DNA from 4 places in the Pelosinus baikalensis genome. Region 3 is predicted to be linked to each of the others. Evidence: riboswitches for the same ligand, from Rfam matches in the RefSeq annotation. Region 3 holds a riboswitch; each other region holds the start of a gene.
The links. Region 3 has a riboswitch for S-adenosylmethionine ahead of metF (methylenetetrahydrofolate reductase [NAD(P)H]). Riboswitches for the same ligand answer to the same signal wherever they lie in the genome.
Positions count from the first base shown of each region.

Region 1 (2,204 bases), on a different contig from region 3:
ATCTCAAAACAGCCATTACGACGCTTTCGTCCAAATTTTCCTTCCATTGACATTTCACTCTGATAGGTAATCATACCAACAGCCCTAGCAATTGCTAATCCCTTCTCGGGACCAATCCCGCCATAGTAGTTTCCCTCTCGCCACTCTGGATCAAGGATAATAGCCTGTCGTCCTACCTTATTGTAAGCAATCGACTGAGAAGAGGCATATCCAGGAGCGGCAATCACCATAACTCCATCCATAAAATCAGGATAGGCTACCGACCATTCCAAAGATTGCATCCCTCCCATAGACCCACCAATGATTAACTTTACATGATGAACCCCTAATACATCCAATAACCTCTTTTGTACATGAACCGTATCAAGCAAAGTAATTTCCGGGAAATTCATACCATAGGGCAAGCCAGTGTCTGGGTTTGGAGAAGCAGGACCCGTTGTTCCCTGACAGCCACCAAGTACATTTGCACAAATAATAAAAAACTTTTCTGTATCCAAGGGACGTCCTGGGCCAACCAAAGGCTCCCACCAGCCTTTTTCATCATGCTGAGTATGAGCAGAAGGATGGCTGTCACCCGTTAATGCATGGTTCAATAAGATGACATTATCTCCACCTTCTGATAAATGACCATATGTTTCATATGCTACAACAACCTCATCTAACCTTCCGCCTAAACTAAGATGCAAAGGATGTTCCTTATTGGCTACCCTGGCTAATTTCAAATAAGATCTCCACTTAAATCCTGAAAAGTGAGTTATTGTTATCTCTAAAACACAGCTGTCTTTTAACAGCATTCATACCCTCTCCTTATTCTAGATTATAGAAAAATATTTGCTTTCTTTTTTGTATAATAAAAAACCCTTCTCACAAATAAGAAGGGTTTTATGATATACTAAACCCTCTTATCTCCCAGGATTACTCCTGCTGGAATTAGCACCACTGCATTACTGCCGGTTGCCGGGTGTCATCGGGCCAGTCCCTCGACCACTCTAGATAAGAGCTCATTATTAAATTGTAACGTTGTAAACCTAACTTTTTTTATACTATACCATGTAATATCGACAATAGCAATATTTTACAGGTAATCTCGTTAATAAATCCGCAGCAACATATCTATAACTAAAGAACTCCTAGCTTCATAATCGCATCTCCTTGATTAAACCTCACCTAATATTGCTCCTTTACCATAAACACTTTCCCAATCCTCAATAAACGTATTGACACTCCACTCCGTCAAAGGATGGTGATACAAGTTGATAAAAACATCTTCACTAACCGTTACACCATGAGTACCAGCTAAACAAACTTTCTGCACTTGTTCTACATTTTTAAAACTGGCTGCTAACACTTGCGTTTTAATATGATAAGTATCGAAAATTTTTACAATATCAGCTACTACCTTTACACCATCACCAGAAATATTATCAATTCTGTTTACGTATGGCGCTACAAAACTAGCGCCAGCTTTTGCAGCCATAAGCGCCTGTTGTGGAGTAAACACAGCAGTTGCAGTAACTTTTATATTCAATTTCTGTAGAGTCATCATCGCCTTAAACCCTTCAGGCACAACCGGAATTTTAATATAAATATTGCCATTAAGAATCTGGCTTACATATTCCGCTTCCTTAACTATTTCTTTGGCATTTGTACTTAATACCTGCACATGGAGCATTTTTTCACTGCCAATTATAGATACTATTTCTTGAAGGATTTCAATATAGGGTCTCTTTTCTTTGGCTAGAATAGTTGGATTGGTCGTAATACCATCAATTGGATAATATTCATTGGCACTTGTTATAAAATCAACTTTCGCACTATCAAGTAATATATTCATTCGAACCCCCCCTTAGCTACTCCTTTCCAATCCATCTGAAAGGTTCATCGCATAACAACATCTATTCTCTGTATATAGAAATAACATCGCCAATTTTTATAGCAGGCAATGCCTTATCCTCAAGATATACACTTCCGCCTAACCCTTCTGTATTGCCATCAAACCGCAAGGTTATATGACCCAAATTTTCCAAATTAGCCTGCACTTCATCGCCTACATATACAACCTTATATTCTTGACCAGCTATGACTAAAACATCACCTTGTTTAACGCTATCTGAAACCTCATTGCCACAATGCAATACGCAATAATCAGCCAATTCCTCCGGAGCATTATCTTTGAAAATAATGATCAGCTTTTCCTCATAAAA
Region 1 is NZ_JAJHJB010000025.1:48,165-50,368, forward strand. Features, by position in the region: gene metX (homoserine O-acetyltransferase MetX) at 1-794, opposite strand, end outside; SAM riboswitch class I at 900-1,000, opposite strand; gene LMF89_RS16510 (transaldolase family protein) at 1,157-1,834, opposite strand; gene LMF89_RS16515 (PTS glucitol/sorbitol transporter subunit IIA) at 1,896-2,204, opposite strand, start outside.
Region 1: it holds a riboswitch for S-adenosylmethionine, as region 3 does, so the genes downstream of both, metX (homoserine O-acetyltransferase MetX) here and metF (methylenetetrahydrofolate reductase [NAD(P)H]) in region 3, are expected to answer to the same signal.

Region 2 (2,204 bases), on a different contig from region 3:
GCACGAGAGAAAGTTCACTCTGCTCCATAATTCCATTAATAAAATCAACTTGCCCTAAACCAATTTGAAATTTCTGCAAACCAGATTTCAACATCGATTCCACTGCTAATGCAATGACCTCGGCATCAGCTGCCGGCTCTGATGCACCCATAATTTCCACTCCGGCCTGATAAAATTCACATTGCCTGCCTGCTTGAGCTTGTTCATAGCGAAAGACATTCGTTATATAAAACAGTTTCATTGGGCTTGGACTACCTTTAAATCGGGTAGCCGCCACACGGGCCATAGGAGTTGTCATATCTGGGCGAAGTGCCAATATACGATTATTTTTATCAAAGAATTTAAACATATGCTGATCTAAGTCGTTTCCTACTCCAACAGTCATCGTTTCCAAATATTCAATTGTGGGAGTAACAACTTCATCATATCCCCAATTTGCAAATAACTGAGCCAAAGCCCCTTCCACAGCACGTTTCTGACTAGCCTCTCTCGGTAAGAAATCTCTTGTTCCATATGGAACCTGAGGAACAAATTCATGTTGCTTCATAAATAGAAACACCCCTATCCCAGTAATTTAATGTTCTCTTAGATAATACTTTGCATGCTGTTTACTTATGATCTTTTTGACCTTCGAGTCTTTCTAACATAAACTTATACCCATCAGCACCATAGTGTAAACAACGCTTTACCCGACTAATTGTTGCAGTACTAGCTCCTGTTTTGTCTACAATGTCATCATACGTATGGCCAGCTCTTAACATACGAGCTACTTCCATGCGTTGGGCGAGAGATTTTAATTCACTTACGGTACAAATATCTTCAAAAAATTGATAACATTCTTCTTGATTTTCTAAAAATAAAATAGAACGAAATAACTGATCCGTTAAGTCATCTTTCAATTTGGGATTTGTAGGCATTTTTCTTTCCCCCATTCTATTAAATCCTTTATTACTTTTAAGCTTTACTTAGTGAAATTATAACATTATGATTTCCCATTTGCAAAGTCATTTTTTTCTTGACACTATTTTATAGAACTGCTAATATGTTTATTAGTAAGTTAATATCTTTCATCAAGAGCAGTTGAGGGAATGGCCCAATGAAGCTGCGGCAACCATTCACTTGTGAAACGGTGCCAAATCCACAGGATTGATTCCTGATAGATGAAGCGCAATTCAGTTTGATAACACGCTTCATTTATGGAGCGGTTTTTTTGTTATTTCAGAAATAATAGGAAGGGAGCTATTCCATTGATTAAACTACAAGATATAGAAAAGGTCTATCAAAGCGACAACGGTACAATTCATGCCTTACGAGGCGTTAACTTATCAGTGAAACAAGGAGAAATTTTCGGCATTATTGGAACCAGCGGTGCGGGGAAAAGCACATTAGTCCGCTGCATCAATATGCTAGAAAGCCCTACTAAAGGTATTGTTACAGTAGATGGTCAAGAATTAACTTCATTAAACGAGCAAGAACTCCGAGAACAGCGTAAAAAGATTGGCATGATCTTTCAACATTTCAATCTATTATCTTCACGTACTGTATACCAAAACATAGCCTTCCCCTTGGAATTGGCGAAACGCAGTAAAGAAGATATTAATAAAGAGGTATTGCATCTATTAGAATTGGTAGGGTTAAGTGATAAAAAAGATCAATATCCAGCACAATTAAGTGGCGGACAAAAACAACGAGTAGGCATTGCAAGAGCTTTGGCTAACCATCCTAAAGTATTATTATGCGATGAAGCGACTTCAGCTCTCGACCCTCAAACCACAAAATCGATTTTAGAGCTCTTAAAGGATATCAATCGTAAGTTCCAACTTACCATCGTCCTCATTACCCACGAAATGCAGGTTATTAAAGAAATTTGTAACCAAGTCGCTGTAATTGAGGGTGGTAAGATCATTGAGCAAGGTAAGGTAATTGATATTTTTACCCAACCGCAATCCAATACCACAAAGGAATTTATTAGCTCTATTATTAATCATAACCTGCCTGACTTTTTCAAAGAGATTACTCTGGCATCGGAACCATCTGCTGATAGTAATTTAATATTGCGCTTGTCTTTTATTGGACATTCTACAGAAGAGCCGGTTATTTCCAGCATGATTCGCCGCTTTACTATTGATGCTAGTATTTTGTACGGAAATATTGATCATATTCAAACAATACCTTTCGGTACATTAATTGTAGAATTATCGGGT
Region 2 is NZ_JAJHJB010000007.1:89,700-91,903, reverse strand. Features, by position in the region: gene hisZ (ATP phosphoribosyltransferase regulatory subunit) at 1-559, opposite strand, end outside; gene LMF89_RS07295 (YerC/YecD family TrpR-related protein) at 609-917, opposite strand; SAM riboswitch class I at 1,065-1,167, shown strand; gene LMF89_RS07300 (methionine ABC transporter ATP-binding protein) at 1,248-2,204, shown strand, end outside.
Region 2: it holds a riboswitch for S-adenosylmethionine, as region 3 does, so the genes downstream of both, LMF89_RS07300 (methionine ABC transporter ATP-binding protein) here and metF (methylenetetrahydrofolate reductase [NAD(P)H]) in region 3, are expected to answer to the same signal.

Region 3 (2,204 bases):
TACATCTGCCAGCTTGCTTTTGGTTTGGAGATGATTTGTGCTTCTGTACAAGCATGGTCAAGTAAGTGCTGGGGGAATTCAGTACATTTGGTAAGGCCTGAATAACGTTTTAATTCGCTCATTTCTAGCGTTTGAATTGTTGGGTTGTAAATTGGCACAGTATCCCTCCTTTGGTTGTATCAAGAACATTTTAATGTATAAGAATTCAGCTGATGATAATCCTCTAGATATGTATAATATATTAAAATGTTTATTTATAAATTACTAGTCTGTCAGGGATGTAGAGGCATTATTTAACGCAAATTTGTTTGTTGAATAATGCTTTTTGATTGTTCTAGTTTATTCATAGTATATAGATGTATACCATCTACCTGATTTGCTATCAGATCTGTAATTTGGCTGCAAGCATATTCAATTCCTGCTTTTTCAAAATCTAAGGGTGAATTTTCATATTTTTGAATGATGTTTTGTAGGGGTTTAGGAATAGAGGCACCGCATAATCCTTTAATCCTGCCTACTTGTTTGCTATTTAGTAATGGCATGATTCCGGCACTAACAGGGATTGTGATATTAACTTGTTTAATGCGGTCAAGAAAATCATAAAGAATGGTATTATCAAAAAACATTTGTGTAATTAGGAAATCTGTGCCGCTGTTTACCTTTTCTTTTAGGTGAAGAAGATCTGTATTCAAATCAGGGCACTCTGGATGTCCCTCTGGATAAGCGGCAGCAGCAATACAAAAATCATGATTGGATTTAATATGGGCAATTAAATCTTTTGCATATTGATAGGTATTTTCTTTTCCTTTATTATTGTTTTTGTTTATAGGATAATCGCCTCGCATAGCTAATATATTTTCAATATTATGAGCTTGTAGTTGATTTAACATTAGATCAATATCATCTTTGTGCGAGTTGATGCAAGTTAAATGAGCTAAGGCCTCGACACCATAAGTATTTTTTATTTTGTCCGCGGTTTCAATGGTGCGATCTGAAGCACTGCCTCCAGCTCCATAGGTAATACTAGTAAAATCAGGATTGAGGGTTTGTAAGCCCTCTGTTGTTTTAAAAATAGATTCTAAGGTGACAGTTTGTTTTGGCGGAAAAATTTCAAAAGAGACAAGGGCTTTTCCTTTATTAAATCGATCAGAAAGTTTCATACAATAACCTCACATTATTATAATTTAATAAAACAGCCTCTTTCCTTTGAGGAAAGAGGCTGTTTTATCATCCGTTCTTTCCTCTTATCTTTCAGAACGTGAATTCTGCTGGATTTAGCACCATTTGCATTGCTGCTGGTTGCTGGGTGTCATAGGGCCAGTCCCTCGACCACTCTAGATAAGAGTATTTATTAAATTGGAATTCATGATAATATAAAACTGCCTGATTGTCAATGTTTTTTTAATAATTATAAAATTGGTTAAATAATGGTATATTTACGGAGGCTATCTACTATTTTTGGCAGGAGATAGTCTCTATAGTGTGGAATGAATTAGCTTATAGAAATTAGAATCGAGAGGAAAGTTTGTAAGTAGAAGACTAAGGCTTGACCTGGATTCTAAAGACCTGGCATATGCCTTAGTCTTTCTTAAAATATGAATGAGAATATGGGGTGAACTACTTGGTGAAGGTAATTGCAATTGCCAACCAAAAAGGGGGCGTTGGAAAGACAACAACTTCTGTTAATTTAAGTGCTTGTTTGGCTGATTTAGGGAAAAAGATATTATTAGTGGATCTTGATCCACAAGGTAATTCTACTAGTGGTTTTGGTTTTGATAAAACCAAGATTAAACAATCTGTTTATGATGTGCTAGTTAATGATGTACCGATTGAAGGCGTTATTTTACAAACCAAAATTGAAAATCTAATGCTGTTACCCGCTACGATTCAGCTGGCAGGAGCGGAAATCGAGTTGGTATCCATTATGTCTCGAGAAACGAAGCTAAAAAGAGTTCTAGATAAAGTGAAGTACAGTTATGATTATGTTATTATTGACTGCCCCCCTTCCTTAGGGTTATTGACTATTAATTCATTAACCGCCGCTAATTCTGTATTAGTACCAATTCAATGTGAGTTTTATGCATTGGAAGGGTTATCCCAGCTGATGAATACAATTACTCTTGTTCAGAAGAATCTAAATCCGGCGTTGTCTTTGGAAGGGGTAGTTCTGACAATGTTTGACGCCAGGACAAACTTGTCCATTC
Region 3 is NZ_JAJHJB010000033.1:37,610-39,813, forward strand. Features, by position in the region: gene LMF89_RS18940 (methionine synthase) at 1-158, opposite strand, end outside; gene metF (methylenetetrahydrofolate reductase [NAD(P)H]) at 294-1,160, opposite strand; SAM riboswitch class I at 1,242-1,345, opposite strand; gene LMF89_RS18950 (ParA family protein) at 1,613-2,204, shown strand, end outside.

Region 4 (2,204 bases), on a different contig from region 3:
GGCCATAGGAGTTGTCATATCTGGGCGAAGTGCCAATATACGATTATTTTTATCAAAGAATTTAAACATATGCTGATCTAAGTCGTTTCCTACTCCAACAGTCATCGTTTCCAAATATTCAATTGTGGGAGTAACAACTTCATCATATCCCCAATTTGCAAATAACTGAGCCAAAGCCCCTTCCACAGCACGTTTCTGACTAGCCTCTCTCGGTAAGAAATCTCTTGTTCCATATGGAACCTGAGGAACAAATTCATGTTGCTTCATAAATAGAAACACCCCTATCCCAGTAATTTAATGTTCTCTTAGATAATACTTTGCATGCTGTTTACTTATGATCTTTTTGACCTTCGAGTCTTTCTAACATAAACTTATACCCATCAGCACCATAGTGTAAACAACGCTTTACCCGACTAATTGTTGCAGTACTAGCTCCTGTTTTGTCTACAATGTCATCATACGTATGGCCAGCTCTTAACATACGAGCTACTTCCATGCGTTGGGCGAGAGATTTTAATTCACTTACGGTACAAATATCTTCAAAAAATTGATAACATTCTTCTTGATTTTCTAAAAATAAAATAGAACGAAATAACTGATCCGTTAAGTCATCTTTCAATTTGGGATTTGTAGGCATTTTTCTTTCCCCCATTCTATTAAATCCTTTATTACTTTTAAGCTTTACTTAGTGAAATTATAACATTATGATTTCCCATTTGCAAAGTCATTTTTTTCTTGACACTATTTTATAGAACTGCTAATATGTTTATTAGTAAGTTAATATCTTTCATCAAGAGCAGTTGAGGGAATGGCCCAATGAAGCTGCGGCAACCATTCACTTGTGAAACGGTGCCAAATCCACAGGATTGATTCCTGATAGATGAAGCGCAATTCAGTTTGATAACACGCTTCATTTATGGAGCGGTTTTTTTGTTATTTCAGAAATAATAGGAAGGGAGCTATTCCATTGATTAAACTACAAGATATAGAAAAGGTCTATCAAAGCGACAACGGTACAATTCATGCCTTACGAGGCGTTAACTTATCAGTGAAACAAGGAGAAATTTTCGGCATTATTGGAACCAGCGGTGCGGGGAAAAGCACATTAGTCCGCTGCATCAATATGCTAGAAAGCCCTACTAAAGGTATTGTTACAGTAGATGGTCAAGAATTAACTTCATTAAACGAGCAAGAACTCCGAGAACAGCGTAAAAAGATTGGCATGATCTTTCAACATTTCAATCTATTATCTTCACGTACTGTATACCAAAACATAGCCTTCCCCTTGGAATTGGCGAAACGCAGTAAAGAAGATATTAATAAAGAGGTATTGCATCTATTAGAATTGGTAGGGTTAAGTGATAAAAAAGATCAATATCCAGCACAATTAAGTGGCGGACAAAAACAACGAGTAGGCATTGCAAGAGCTTTGGCTAACCATCCTAAAGTATTATTATGCGATGAAGCGACTTCAGCTCTCGACCCTCAAACCACAAAATCGATTTTAGAGCTCTTAAAGGATATCAATCGTAAGTTCCAACTTACCATCGTCCTCATTACCCACGAAATGCAGGTTATTAAAGAAATTTGTAACCAAGTCGCTGTAATTGAGGGTGGTAAGATCATTGAGCAAGGTAAGGTAATTGATATTTTTACCCAACCGCAATCCAATACCACAAAGGAATTTATTAGCTCTATTATTAATCATAACCTGCCTGACTTTTTCAAAGAGATTACTCTGGCATCGGAACCATCTGCTGATAGTAATTTAATATTGCGCTTGTCTTTTATTGGACATTCTACAGAAGAGCCGGTTATTTCCAGCATGATTCGCCGCTTTACTATTGATGCTAGTATTTTGTACGGAAATATTGATCATATTCAAACAATACCTTTCGGTACATTAATTGTAGAATTATCGGGTGAGCAAGCCTCTTTGCAGCAAGCCCTTAGTTATTTAAAAACACGTGAATTAGGAATTGAGGTGATTGGTTATGTCGCAAGAAATGCTCGTGCTGTTGGCTAAGTCTTTATGGGAAACCACGTATATGGTTGCTGTTTCTAGTTTTATTTCTGCGCTGTTAGGCATACCCCTAGGAATTATACTAGTTACTACTAATAAGGGACATATTTTAGAGAATACGCCTCTCAATCGAATCTTAGGTGCTATTGTAAACGCAACCCGCTCTACACCATTTATTATT
Region 4 is NZ_JAJHJB010000007.1:60,608-62,811, forward strand. Features, by position in the region: gene hisZ (ATP phosphoribosyltransferase regulatory subunit) at 1-279, opposite strand, end outside; gene LMF89_RS07460 (YerC/YecD family TrpR-related protein) at 329-637, opposite strand; SAM riboswitch class I at 785-887, shown strand; gene LMF89_RS07455 (methionine ABC transporter ATP-binding protein) at 968-2,026, shown strand; gene LMF89_RS07450 (methionine ABC transporter permease) at 1,995-2,204, shown strand, end outside.
Region 4: it holds a riboswitch for S-adenosylmethionine, as region 3 does, so the genes downstream of both, LMF89_RS07455 (methionine ABC transporter ATP-binding protein) here and metF (methylenetetrahydrofolate reductase [NAD(P)H]) in region 3, are expected to answer to the same signal.